4 regions of the Oceanobacter sp. ABM4_470 genome follow, and region 1 is predicted to be linked to each of the others. Evidence: predicted binding sites of a transcription regulator. Region 1 holds the regulator's gene; each other region holds the start of a gene.
What was found. The regulator sigma-54, encoded in region 1, starts transcription at its own class of promoters, with help from an activator protein. The targets are predictions, from matches to a motif close to TGGCACNNNNNTTGCTNT.
Positions count from the first base shown of each region.

Region 2: a site for sigma-54 is predicted at 2,093-2,110, ahead of ACXADJ_RS03585 (putative urea ABC transporter substrate-binding protein). Genes of this name have one in related genera too.
Region 3: a site for sigma-54 is predicted at 1,446-1,463, ahead of ACXADJ_RS03890 (ammonium transporter). Genes of this name have one in related genera too.
Region 4: a site for sigma-54 is predicted at 1,164-1,181, ahead of nirB (nitrite reductase large subunit NirB). Genes of this name have one in related genera too.

Region 1 covers NZ_JBSWTR010000001.1:2,892,626-2,895,736, reverse strand. Annotated here, with positions in the region: gene rapZ (RNase adapter RapZ) at 1-59, opposite strand, end outside; gene ptsN (PTS IIA-like nitrogen regulatory protein PtsN) at 110-562, opposite strand; gene hpf (ribosome hibernation-promoting factor, HPF/YfiA family) at 566-865, opposite strand; gene ACXADJ_RS12730 (RNA polymerase factor sigma-54) at 919-2,406, opposite strand; gene lptB (LPS export ABC transporter ATP-binding protein) at 2,534-3,111, opposite strand, start outside.
Region 2 covers NZ_JBSWTR010000001.1:816,534-819,644, forward strand. Annotated here, with positions in the region: gene ACXADJ_RS03580 (DMT family transporter) at 1-675, shown strand, start outside; gene ACXADJ_RS03585 (putative urea ABC transporter substrate-binding protein) at 793-1,854, opposite strand; guanidine-I (ykkC/yxkD leader) riboswitch at 1,928-2,038, opposite strand; gene ACXADJ_RS03590 (LysR family transcriptional regulator) at 2,509-3,111, opposite strand, start outside.
Region 3 covers NZ_JBSWTR010000001.1:889,600-892,710, reverse strand. Annotated here, with positions in the region: gene hmuQ (heme-degrading protein HmuQ) at 1-37, shown strand, start outside; gene ACXADJ_RS03890 (ammonium transporter) at 112-1,323, opposite strand; gene rlmKL (bifunctional 23S rRNA (guanine(2069)-N(7))-methyltransferase RlmK/23S rRNA (guanine(2445)-N(2))-methyltransferase RlmL) at 2,041-3,111, opposite strand, start outside.
Region 4 covers NZ_JBSWTR010000001.1:945,017-948,127, forward strand. Annotated here, with positions in the region: gene ACXADJ_RS04115 (nitrate reductase) at 1-350, opposite strand, end outside; gene nirB (nitrite reductase large subunit NirB) at 1,284-3,111, shown strand, end outside.

The DNA of each region.
Region 1 (3,111 bases):
ACGGCCAGGGCGCTGGATTTACCGGAACCGGAGCGACCGCTAATGACGACCAGACGCATAACCTGTCTCCAGTGGTTGTCGGTGGCTGAGTGACTGGTTCGGCTACCCGTCAGGACAGGGCAGCGTCGAACAGGGGGCGATTGCCAGAGGCATCTCGCAGCTTCTGACGGTAATCGGCCTGGCTGAAGTTTTGCGCCAGCGTGGCCAGAATTTGCAGGTGTTCGTCGGTGGCTTCTTCCGGCACCAGCAGGGCAAACACCAGGTCGACCGGCTGGCGGTCGATCGAGTCGAAGTCGATGGCGTTGTTCAGGTGCAGCAGCACGCCAACGGCTTCGTTACATTGAGGCAAACGGCAGTGGGGGATAGCGATGCCCTCGCCGATACCTGTACTGCCAAGGCGCTCGCGCCCTAGCAGTCGTTCGAACACTTCATCCGATGAGCTATCGCTCAGTTCTTCCGCAACCAGACTGGAGATGAACTCCAGCAACTTCTTTTTGCTTGAAACCGTCACGTCATTGATGGTGCGTTCCGGGGTCAGGATATCGGCGATTTGGAGGGTCATGCGTTAGCCTTGTCCGTGCTGTCGTGCAACCAGTTTCTCTTTGTGTTTAAGCACCTGACGATCCAGTTTGTCGGCCATCAGGTCGATGGCTGCGTACATGTCGTCGTGAGTCGCCGTTGCGTTGATGTCGGCACCTGCTACGTGCAGGGTGCCTTCGGCAATCTTGCGATCCTTCTCGAGCTTGAGAATAAACTGACCCGACGTGATGTCGGCGTGGCGCTCCAGGCGCACCAGTTTTTCTTTCACATAGGCTTCCATGGCTTCCGTTACTTCAACGTGTTGGCCACTAATAGTGATGCTCATAAAACGGCTCCTCCTTTACAGATCCAATACTGAGACTAGACCTGTTGTTGACATCAGATCAACTGTTTACGTTCGTTTGATGGTGGAATCATCATGGCTTCACGGTATTTGGCGACGGTGCGTCGCGCCACCTGAATGCCTTTTTCGCTCAGCATGGTGGCAATTTTGTTGTCACTCAGTGGCTTACGCGCGTTTTCTTCGCTGATCAGTTTCTTGATCATGGCGCGAATAGCGGTCGAGGAGCACTCTCCGCCGGTGTCGGTGCTGACGTGGCTGGAGAAGAAATACTTGAGCTCGAAAATGCCTCGTGGGGTGTGCATGAATTTCTGGGTGGTGACCCGTGAAATGGTGGATTCATGCATGCCAACGGCTTCGGCAATGTCGTGCAATACCAGTGGTTTCATCTTTTCTTCGCCTTCTTCGAAGAATTCGATCTGGTATTCAACAATTTTGGTCGCCACTTTCAGCAAGGTGTCGTTGCGGCTTTGCAGGCTCTTGATGAACCAGCGAGCCTCTTGCAGGTGGTCTTTCAGGAAGGTGTTGTCGGAGCTGCTGTCAGAGCGACGCACCAGCGAGGCGTAGTCGGCGTTGACGCGCAGTTTCGGCGCAATGTCGGGGTTCAGTTCGACGCGCCATTCATCGCGGATGTTACGCACGATGACGTCGGGGACAACGTATTCGGACTGTTCGCCGCTGATGCCTGCCCCCGGTTTCGGGTTGAGCTCCTTGATCAGTCGCAGTACCGCCTTGAGGTTGTCTTCCTTCAATTTGGTTTTGCGCATCAGGGTCGGGTAGTCGCGGCTGCCCAGCAGATTGATGAAATCGCTGATCACCAGTTGCGCCTCGGTCAACCAGGGGGTGTCTTTTGGCAGTTGCGCCAGTTGCAGCAACAGGCATTCGCGCAGGTCGCGAGCGAACACCCCGGCCGGGTCGAACTGTTGCAGGCGTTTCAGTACCGCAACGACTTCTTCCTGTTCCACCTCGGATTCCGGGTCCATGGCTTCGAGCACGTCTTCGATGGTGGTGTGCAGGTAGCCGTCTTCGTCGACACCGTCGATCAGCATAGTGGCGATTTCGCGGTCGACGTCGCTCATGGGCGTCAGGTTCAGCTGCCATTCCAGATGACCTTGCAGGTCGTCGGTGGTGGCATGACGGGAGTCATAGTCGAAATCATCGTCACCGGAAGGACCTGGGCCTGCGGCAATGCTGGCGGTGGTCTGGAAGGTGTCGTCCCAGTCGCTGTCAACCGGCAGGTCGTCCGGCATTTTGTCGTCAGACCATTGGTCGCCCAGTTCCTGGGTTTCCGGTTCCGGCGTGCTGGCAGTGACTTCGGTTTCGTTATTGTCGTTGTTGCTGCTGGCTTCGGAGGAGAAGTCTTCGTTCTCGGACTCGTCATGTTCCAGCATGGGATTGGAGTCCAGGGCTTCCTGGATTTCCTGTTGCAGATCCAGAGTCGACAGTTGCAGCAAGCGGATGGCCTGTTGCAGCTGTGGCGTCATGGTCAGCGACTGACCCATTTTTAACTGAAGCGATGCTTTCATACTGCGCTACTGTTCATCAATGATCGGCATGTTCTGTGCATTATACGCAAGCTTTGCGCCCTGCCTATGCCTGTATGGTTTCGCTTTGCAAACAGCGAAATACCGGAATCTCTGGCAGCGTTGCGGATCAGAGACGGAAATCCTGTCCCAGATACACAGCCCGTACCTGTTCGTTGGCCAACACTTCGTCGGCGGTGCCTTCGGCAATGATGTGGCCGCCGCCTACAATGTAGGCTTTTTCGCAAATTGCCAATGTTTCCCGCACGTTATGGTCGGTAATCAACACGCCGATACCGCGGTTTTTGAGCTGGCGAATGATGTCCATGATGTCAGCGACAGAAATCGGGTCAACCCCTGCGAAAGGCTCATCGAGCAACACAAAGGACGGTTCAGCGGCCAGTGCGCGGGCAATTTCGACCCGTCGGCGCTCGCCCCCGGAGAGGGCCATACCGGCACTTTTGCGAATGTGCTGGATGTGAAATTCGTCCAATAATTGCTCCAGTTGCTGCTGCCTGCCGGCCTTGTTGAGGTCGTCGCGGGTTTCCAGAATGGCCAGAATGTTATCTTCAACGCTGAGCTTGCGGAAGATCGAGGCTTCCTGTGGCAGGTAGCCAATGCCTTTCTTGGCGCGGCCGTGCATCGGCAAGTGGGAGATGTCTTCATCGTCGATGCTGACACGGCCCTTGTCGGCCTGCACCAGGTTCA
Region 2 (3,111 bases), 2.1 Mb from region 1:
GAGGGCAATGTGGTCCGGGTGATGGTGCTGTTTTACCTGTTACCTGTCTGGAGCACCTTGTTGGGCAAATGGTGGTTGCAGGAATCCATCAATCTGGTGAAAACCCTGATGATTGCCATGGCGTTGGTCGGGGTGGCCATGGTGGCGGGGCTGCGTCCTGATAACCTGGATGTGTTTATGGCAACGCCGTGGGGACTTGCCGATACGCTTGGCCTGATTGCCGGTTTTACCTACGCGGCGAACAACGTGCTGTTCCGCAAGACCGAGCAGGCCCAGCTGGTCGCCAAGGTGGGCGTGATGCTGCTGGGCTCGGCGCTGTCTCTGACCTTGGTGGTCGCGCTGGGATTGGGGGGCGAAGGCGGCGGTGCCCATGGTGCTGTTGCTTTCGCTCAGGACGCGGCTACGGCGGTACCTGTGTGGGCGTGGTTGGCCGCTGTTTTGTATGGCTGCACCTGGCTGATGTTGATGTCGTTTGGCTCTCAGTGGGGCGTCAGCAGGCTGCCTGCCAGTCGCTCGGCACTGATCATTATCATGGAGCTGGTGACGGCTGTGCTGTCGGCGGAACTGCTGGGTGAAAGTGCACTGGATATGGCCGGTTGGCTGGGGTGTGGTTTGATTCTGGCCGCTTCGGTGCTGGATGGTCGCAGTGAGGCGCAACCGTCGCTGGCGACCTGATAGATACAGCCTGAGCTCCGTTGCAGCGTAGCGGATCGAGTGGATGCAAAAAGCCCGGCACATGGCCGGGCTTTTGTTTGGCTATTTGAAGCCAGAGGGCTTGGCGTTCAGGCAGACTTACAGTTTGCCTTCAGCAGCCATCTTCATGTACTTGTCGGTAAAGCGCAGCTGGATGTTATCCATGTCGCCGTTGACCGTACCGTTCGGGAAAGCAACGCCGATGAAGTCTGCGTCTGGAGCGCCGTCACCCAGCAGGCCGTGCTGGAAAGAGAACTCGGAAACATACTTCATGGTGGCTGGCAGTTCTTTGCTGTTTACGAAGCTGGCGGCATCGGCAGGCTTGTAGAACATTTTGGTCGCGGCCAGCTGAGCGTCGTAACCGGCCAGGTCGGTACCGGATGCTTCAGCCATCATGGCGCGGGCTTCTTTACCCGTCTTGTCGTTCCTGAACATGATGCTCATGGTTTCGTACCAGGCACCTACCAGGGCTTTGGCGAATTTTGGATTGTTGGCCAGAACTTCGCTGTTGATCATGGTGGCGTCGATGATTTCGCCAGGAATCTTGCTGGAGTCAAACACCTTGTTGGCGTTTGGCATGGTCATGATTTCGCTTACCAGTGGGTTCCAGGTAACCACAGCTTCTACGTCGTCGGTGCCGTAGGCAGCGACCATGTCGGCATCAGAGGTGTTGATAACAGATACGTCTTTTTCTGCCATGCCAACGCTGTCCAGACCACGGGCCAGCAGATAGTGGGAAACAGACAGCTCAACCAGGTTAACTGGCTTGCCTTTCAGATCGGCAATGGAGTTGCCTTCTTTCAGGATGATGGCGTCGTTGCCGTTGGAGAAGTCGCCAACGATCAGGGCGGTGGTGTCTACGCCGCTGGCCGCAGGAATGGTCAGGGCATCCATGTTGGTCATCACGCAAGCGTCGAATTCGCCAGCGGTGTATTGGTTGATGGATTCAACATAGTCATTGATTTGTACAACTTCGATTTCGATGCCGTACTTGTCGGCCCACTTCTTGACGATGCCTGCCTTGTCGGCGTAATCCCACGGCATCCAGCCTACATAAATAGACCACGCAAGACGGAAGCTGTCCTGGGCATTGGCGTTGAATGGCAGCAGAGCGGCCAAGGTGACCAGACTGGCTAGCACCAGGCGATTCAGGCGTAACATGGTAGTTCCTCATTTTTGGTTATCGTTGCGGCAGAAGGTCTTCGGATGCAGCGAAAATCCATGCTGTTCCTGGGCCTCCCGGGCTTTTGTCCCGCCGTGTAACCTGACGCTATGCGTCTGAGGTCGATCGCTCTCGGACCAGTCGCTTCTGTGTGTCGAAGCCGGAACCCTAGCCATCTATTTCCAAATTGTCAGGACGTCCTGTCCCGTATCCTGAGATCCCCTGCTACGCATACTCAAAGCAAGGTGCATACCACTATTGTGTGATTTACCAAAAGCCCGTCTTGAGTGCGTTGCAAAATTGCCAGTGTGAATTGGTTCACATTTGCATCTAAAATGAAATTTATAAACTGCACTGTCTTGGTGCGTTTGTTTGGCTGGTGGTTTTTAATGGTGCAATAGTGACTGTTTGAATTAACCGTTCATGCGTTAGAATAAATACTGTACAGGGCAAATTTGGCGTTATTTGTCTATCTGTGTCCTAAAATGGTCTATTGGTTTTGGAATGGAGTGTTTAAAAAATAAACTCACGCACTATTTGGGTGCGTGGGCTTGACTAAAAGTCTCAGGGGCGAGTCCTCTTTCTGCCGTCAGCACGATCTATCCGATGCCCTACGGTTAAATAGGCGGTTGGATAGACGGTGAGAAAGGCAGTTACAAAGACTTTCTTAACAAGGACGCCAGATAACGGGTTGCCGGGCCTGAGCTGCCCTCAGCGGCTTCTACCAGATACAAGTCTTCGTAACGTGCACTGTCGTCCTTCATGGGCAGTGGCTTCAGTGTGCCGTTGTCGAGGTCGGTCTGAATCCAGTTCATGGGCAGCCAGGCATAGCCCAAACCACGACGCACAATGTTAAGGCTGGTGTTGGTATGGGATACCGTCCAGCGTTGGTGGGCGCCCAGCCAGCCGGAGTCCCTGCGTTGCTTGCTGCCATCACGCATAACGATCTGGCGGTACTCCATCAGGTCTTCCAGTTTCAGATCCTGACGGGATTGCAGCGGGTGGTCGGGGCTGCTGACAGGGATAAACTGCTCGCGGTAAATCTGTTTGCCCTTCAGTCCGGCTGGCATGATTGGGGTCACCAGCAGATCCAGCTCACCATTTTCGAGCATGTCGTTGCCGCCGTTCATAACGAACTCGGTCAGTTCTACCCGGGTGTTGGGAAACTGCTCTGAGAAATCGGCCAGCAGACAGAACAGATGGTCGTAAGGGAAAATCATATCCAGCGCCAGATGGATCACTGGCTCTACGCCCTG
Region 3 (3,111 bases), 2.0 Mb from region 1:
TCCGCCGCAGCTGGAATGCTTCGAATCCGTGCTGTAAGCGAATGACAGACAACAAAAAAGCGCCCATGGGCGCTTTTTTGTTATTTCCAGGCAGCCGTCAGGCAGTCACGATCAGTCATCACAGGTTGAGCTGATTTTGTGAATGCTCAGGTCTGCGCCGTTGAACTCGTCTTCTTCGTTCAGACGCAAACCAGCAACCGCCTTCACCAGACCGTAAACGATGAAACCACCGCCAATCGCAATCACCACACCCGCAACCGTACCGATGATCTGAGCCATCATGCTCACGCCACCAAGGCCACCCATGGCTTCGGAACCAAAGATACCAGCGGCAATCGCACCCCACACACCACACAGACCGTGCAGCGGCCATACACCCAGCACGTCGTCAAACTTGCTGAACTTGTTCTGCGCCAGGGTGAACACGTACACGAACAGAGCACCTGCTACACCACCAACGACCAGAGAGCCAATTGGGTGCATGATGTCGGAACCGGCACACACAGCCACCAGACCAGCCAGTGGGCCGTTATGGATAAAGCCAGGGTCATTCTTGCCAACCAGCATAGCAACCAACGTACCGCCTACCATGGCCATCAGGCTGTTCACGGCCACCAGACCGGAAATGCCATCCACGGTTTGAGCAGACATCACGTTAAAGCCAAACCAGCCAACGGTCAGAATCCACGCACCCAGCGCAAGGAATGGAATGTTGGACGGTGCAAAGGCAACCACCTTACCGTTGCGGTAACGACCGTTACGGGAACCCAGCAGGTAAATAGCCGCGAACGCAATCCAGCCGCCCACACCGTGAACCACAATAGAGCCGGCGAAATCATGGAAACCCGCACCGTAGCTTTCTTCCAACCAGCTCTGGAAGCCATAGTTACCGTTCCAGATGATGCCTTCGAAGAATGGGTACACAAACGCCACAATCAGGAACGACGCCAGCAGGAATGGATAGAACTTGGCACGCTCAGCAATACCACCAGACACAATGGCTGGAATTGCAGCAGCAAAGGTCAGCAGGAAGAAGAACTTCACCAGCTCGTAGCCGTTGTTTACGGTCAGTTCACTGGCACCGGCAAAGAAATTGCTGCCGTAGGCAATTTGGTAACCAATAAAGAAGTAAGCCAGGGTTGAAACCCCGAAGTCGGTCAGAATCTTGACCAGTGCATTAACCTGGTTTTTGTGGCGGACAGTACCCACCTCCAGAAATGCGAAGCCTCCATGCATCAACAACACCATAATGGCGCCCAGCAGGATAAAAAGCGTATTGGTGCCAGACATCAGTGTTTCAACTGCGCTGTTTACGCCTGTCAGATCCAGACTTTCCACAAGAATTTCCCCTCTGTTTCGTTATGTCGTTCTCGCCGGTTAGTGAAAGGGTCACCACCAGCGCTTTTTGCACTTTAAGAGTGCTTATTCTCTTAGAGGGATTGGTATTAGCAGGATGTGTACCAACTTTGTCATCTTTGTCACATATCAAGGTGACATTTAAGACTCAAAACAAGGCATTGCAGATAAACACAGCACCACAGACGAGCAAAATCCAGAAGATAAAAAGATTTCGGAGGGTCGAGCGTCGCCAAGAAAAACCGATTTATGCACCAGATAAAAACACAAGCATTAAGTATGCGTTTATTTTGGTGCGTTTTATTGGAATGTGTCAGGTGTCAGGTGTCAGGTGTCAGGTGTCAGCAGACATTGTGGGAGAGAGAGCTTGCTCTCGAGAAGCCATGTCATAGCCGCAAGGCAATAGATAGGGTGAGCATCGCGCACTGGAGCACATCGGGAATAAGGCTACGCGCCCCGATCCCTCCTACAAGTACAACAACGTAAGCTGGAGAGAAGAGAGCGCCAGCCAACGCCGCACATACAAGATGTCAGATGGCAGCCGCTTCGCGTCTTTATCAGACCAACAATATCAGACCTACAACTGGCTACATGTCCATTTGCAGGGTGCGCACTGCGCACCGCCAAAGTATCAAGCCATACAAATACGGCCGCCACTAATGGGCAGCCGTATTGGCCATGCAATTACGCTCGCTCAATATGAAAGCAGTGGTGAATATTTGGACGACGGGCGTAGTCCTGCGGCACAGACTTCTTACTGACGTTCTGGATTTTCAGCGGGCCTGCGGCTCCTGCTTGCAAGGCATCGGTATCCATGGCGAATTTACGCAAGTTGGTCGAGAAGATCAGCAAGCCGCCCGGGTTCAGGCAGGCCATGGCTTGTTCAATCAAGCGAACATGGTCCCGTTGAATATCCAGCACCCCTTCCATGCGCTTGGAGTTGGAGAAGGTTGGCGGGTCCATAAAGATCAGGTCGTATTTGCCAGAGCAGTCAGCCAACCACTGCAAGCAATCCGCCTGAATAAATTCGTGCTTGCCCGCTTTGATACCGTTCAGCTCAAAATTGTCCTTGCCCCAGTTCAGGTAAGTACGTGACATATCCACGCTGGTACACATGGCACCGGCCTTGGCGGCGTGCACACTGGCGGTTGCGGTGTAGCAGAACAGGTTAAGAAACTTCGGCGCCGGCAGTTTGGCAATGCGCTTGGCAATGTCCAGACGGGTTGGACGGTGATCCAGAAACAGACCGGTGTCCAGGTAGTCTTTCAGGTTTACCCACACTTGTGCCTGACCTTCGCGGGTCGGGAAACGGTGACGAGCAACGCCATCGGTGCTTTGTTTCTCGTACTGCTTTTTACCCGCCTGACGCTCACGACGCTTCAGCACGATTTGATCTGCACTAACGCCTGTTACTTCAGGCAAGACTGCCAGCACGTCGAGCAAGCGACGTTCGGCCTTGGCTTCATCAATGGACTTGGGTGGCACGTATTCCTGCACGTGCAACCAGCGGCCACTGAGTGGATCACGGGCATCGGTGTAGATGTCGACAGCCACCGCGTACTCTGGCAAATCCTGGTCGTACACCCGATAGCTGAAGATCTCTTCGCGCTTGGCCCACTTGTCGATTTGCTTGAGGTTTTTCTTCAAGCGGTTGGCAAAGGCTTCCACCGGCCCGCGAATCATCGATGCCTGCGGCTGGCTGGAACGTTCATCCGCCGCATCAAACATAAGTAGCTGGGTTTCAATCTTGCCGTT
Region 4 (3,111 bases), 1.9 Mb from region 1:
TAGTCTTCGGTGAGGATTTGGCCGGCGGCGTACATGGCGACGGCTTCCGGCCCATGCTTGCTGACTACGTCGGCAATGGTGTCGGCGACCAGTTGCAGGCTCTCGTCCCAGCTGGCGCGTTTGCCATGTATGGACGGGTAAAGCAGTCGGTCGGTGTGGTCGAGGGTGTCGTGAAGAGCAGAGCCTTTGACGCATAGTTTGCCAAAGTTCGATGGGTGGGCGGTGTCGCCCGCTACGGGCAATACTTGCTGCTCGATGCGGTCTTGATTCTGATCCAGGGTCACCGAAACACCGCAGCCAACACCGCAGTAGGGGCAGGTGGTGCAAGTGGTGTGATTGGCTGTGGTCATGATCGAATCCTGTATTTCGGGTAAAAAAAAGCGCTCGCCGGACTAGCCGGGGAGCGCCTTTGCTCTCGAAAGAACCGCTGGGGCAAACGGCTTCATCGCAGTTTGCCTATTCCGAAAATCAGCTTTCGGGTCACCATGATATGGCGGTTCTTTCCATCAAATTGTTTTCAACTGGACGTTGTACATCCAAAAACAGTGCCACATCCAACATTATTTGGCCAATCGAGGTTTGAACAAGCCTCTGACGGCTGCATTGTACTGTTTACTGGTTCTGTCGTTTTCGGGGTACTCCGTTTGCAGGAAAGCATGGATAGAGGCCTAAAGCCCATGGGCATGGGCACCAGTCAGTATGGAAGAGGGCATTGCCCATGTCGGGTGCCGAATATCTTGTTATTTGGGGGTGGTTAAAGGAACAAGAGTTAAATAATGGTCGCGCCGATGGTGTGCTGTATTACCTTGGCCGTTTTGTGACCAAAGCATGACAAATGCGACTGAATTTGTTTGCTTGTGGTGCGTGGCGCACTTTCATGGTGCGATTTGTGTGGTTTTGCTCGGTCAAAGATTCGTTGTTCAAGCTCATGCGATAGAGGGGCCAGCTGTCGCGTTGCTATTTCTTTTGGGTCTCTGTCTTGAGGTGGTGTGATGCTCAGTCGGCCATTGGTGAGCTGGTAAAACTACCAATAAAGCCCATGAACGCGCCTTTTTATCCCGTATTTCAGCCGGCGTAGCGAGTCGTAAAAAGGAACTGATATTGCCTTTGTCTGACTTGCCAAATGGCATTTGGACACGAAATACGACATCCATTTGCTGATTTGGCACCTGACTTGCTACAGCAACTCTGATGTCCGTCCATGGCAACGACGCCCGGATTGGTCAGCGCAACGATGCACATAAGGAGAAAAAGCCTGATGACAAGATAGAGAGACCCCTCACATGAGCAAGAAACGCATCGTCGTTGTTGGCAACGGAATGGTTGGCCACAACTTTATCAATACGCTGGTTACTTCTGACCACGCATCCGAATTCGATATCATTACCTTCGCTGAAGAAGACCGCCTGGCCTACGACCGGGTGCAGCTCAGCAAGTACTTCTCCGGCTCCAGCGCCGATGATCTGGCACTGACCACCGAAGCCGAATACCAGTCGCAGGGCGTTATCTACACCCTGAATGACAAAGTGGTTGAGATTGACTCCCACGCAAAAACCATCACCACCGCCAGTGGTCGTAAAGAGGGTTACGACAAACTGGTTCTGGCTACCGGTTCTTTTCCTTTTGTGCCTCCAATCCCGGGTAAAGACCAGGATCACTGCCTGGTGTACCGCACCATCGAAGACCTTGAGAACATCGAAGCATCTGCCAAGGTCAGCAAAACCGGTGTGGTTGTTGGTGGTGGCCTGTTGGGTCTGGAAGCCGCTAACGCACTGAAAGAAGCGGGCCTTGAAACCCACGTTGTTGAATTTGCTCCACGTCTGATGGCCGTTCAGCTCGACGAAGGCGGCGGTAAGCTGCTGCGTCGCAAGATCGAAGACCTCGGCGTACAAGTCCACGTGGAAAAGAACACCAAGGAAATCGTTGCTGGTGAAGAATGCCGTTACCGCATGAACTTTGCTGATGGCTCCTTCCTTGAAACCGACATGATCCTGTTCTCTGCCGGTATTCGCCCACAAGACGAACTGGCTCGTCAGTTTGGCCTCGATATCGGCGAGCGCGGCGGCATCGTTGTTAACGATTACTGCCAAACCTCCAACGATGACATTTATGCCATCGGCGAATGTGCCCTGTGGGACAACAAAATCTACGGTCTGGTGGCTCCGGGTTACCAGATGGCCAAGGTGGCCTTCAATCACATCGTTGATAGCCTGATCACGCATCAGGAGCCAGCGCTGGCGTTCCAGGGTGCCGATATGAGCACCAAGCTGAAACTGCTGGGTGTTGAGGTTGCCTCCATTGGCGACGCACACGGCCACACGGCGGGTAGCCAGAGCTATGTGTTTAACGACGACATTGCCGAAGTGTACAAGCGCTTGATCGTCTCCGCCGACGGCAAAAAGCTGTTGGGTGCGGTACTGGTCGGTGATTCCGAAGCGTATGGCACCTTGCTGCAGCTGATGCTGAACGACATGGACATTCCAGGCAATCCGGCGTCACTGATTCTACCTGCATCAGACGGCGCTGAGCCGATTGGACTGGGTGTTTCTGCGCTGCCGGAAACCGCACAGATCTGTTCTTGCTACGACGTTACCAAAGGCGATATTTCCAAAGCAGTGCAGGGTGGTTGTTGCACCATGCCTGACATCAAGGGCGAGACCAAAGCGACCAGCGGTTGTGGTGGTTGTACCGCACTGGTGAAGCAGGTGATGGATGCCGAGATGGAAGCGCTGGGCATGGAAGTGAACACGGATATTTGTGAGCACTTCTCGTACACCCGTCGTGAACTGGCAGATGTGATTCGCGTGAAAGGCTACAGCACCTTTGCTGAGGTGTTGGCCAACGAAGGCAACGGCGGTTGTGGCTGTGAAATCTGTAAGCCGGCCATTGGCTCCATTCTGGCGTCGTTCAACAATGAATACGTATTGAAAGACGAGCATATTGGCCTGCAAGACACCAACGATATCTTCCTGGGCAACATGCAGAAAGACGGTACTTACTCCGTTGTGCCTCGTGTACCGGGCGGTGAGATCACGCCAGAAGGCCTGATTGCCATCGGTGAAGTGGCCAAGGAATTCGATCTGTACACCAAGATTACCGGTGGCCAGCGTA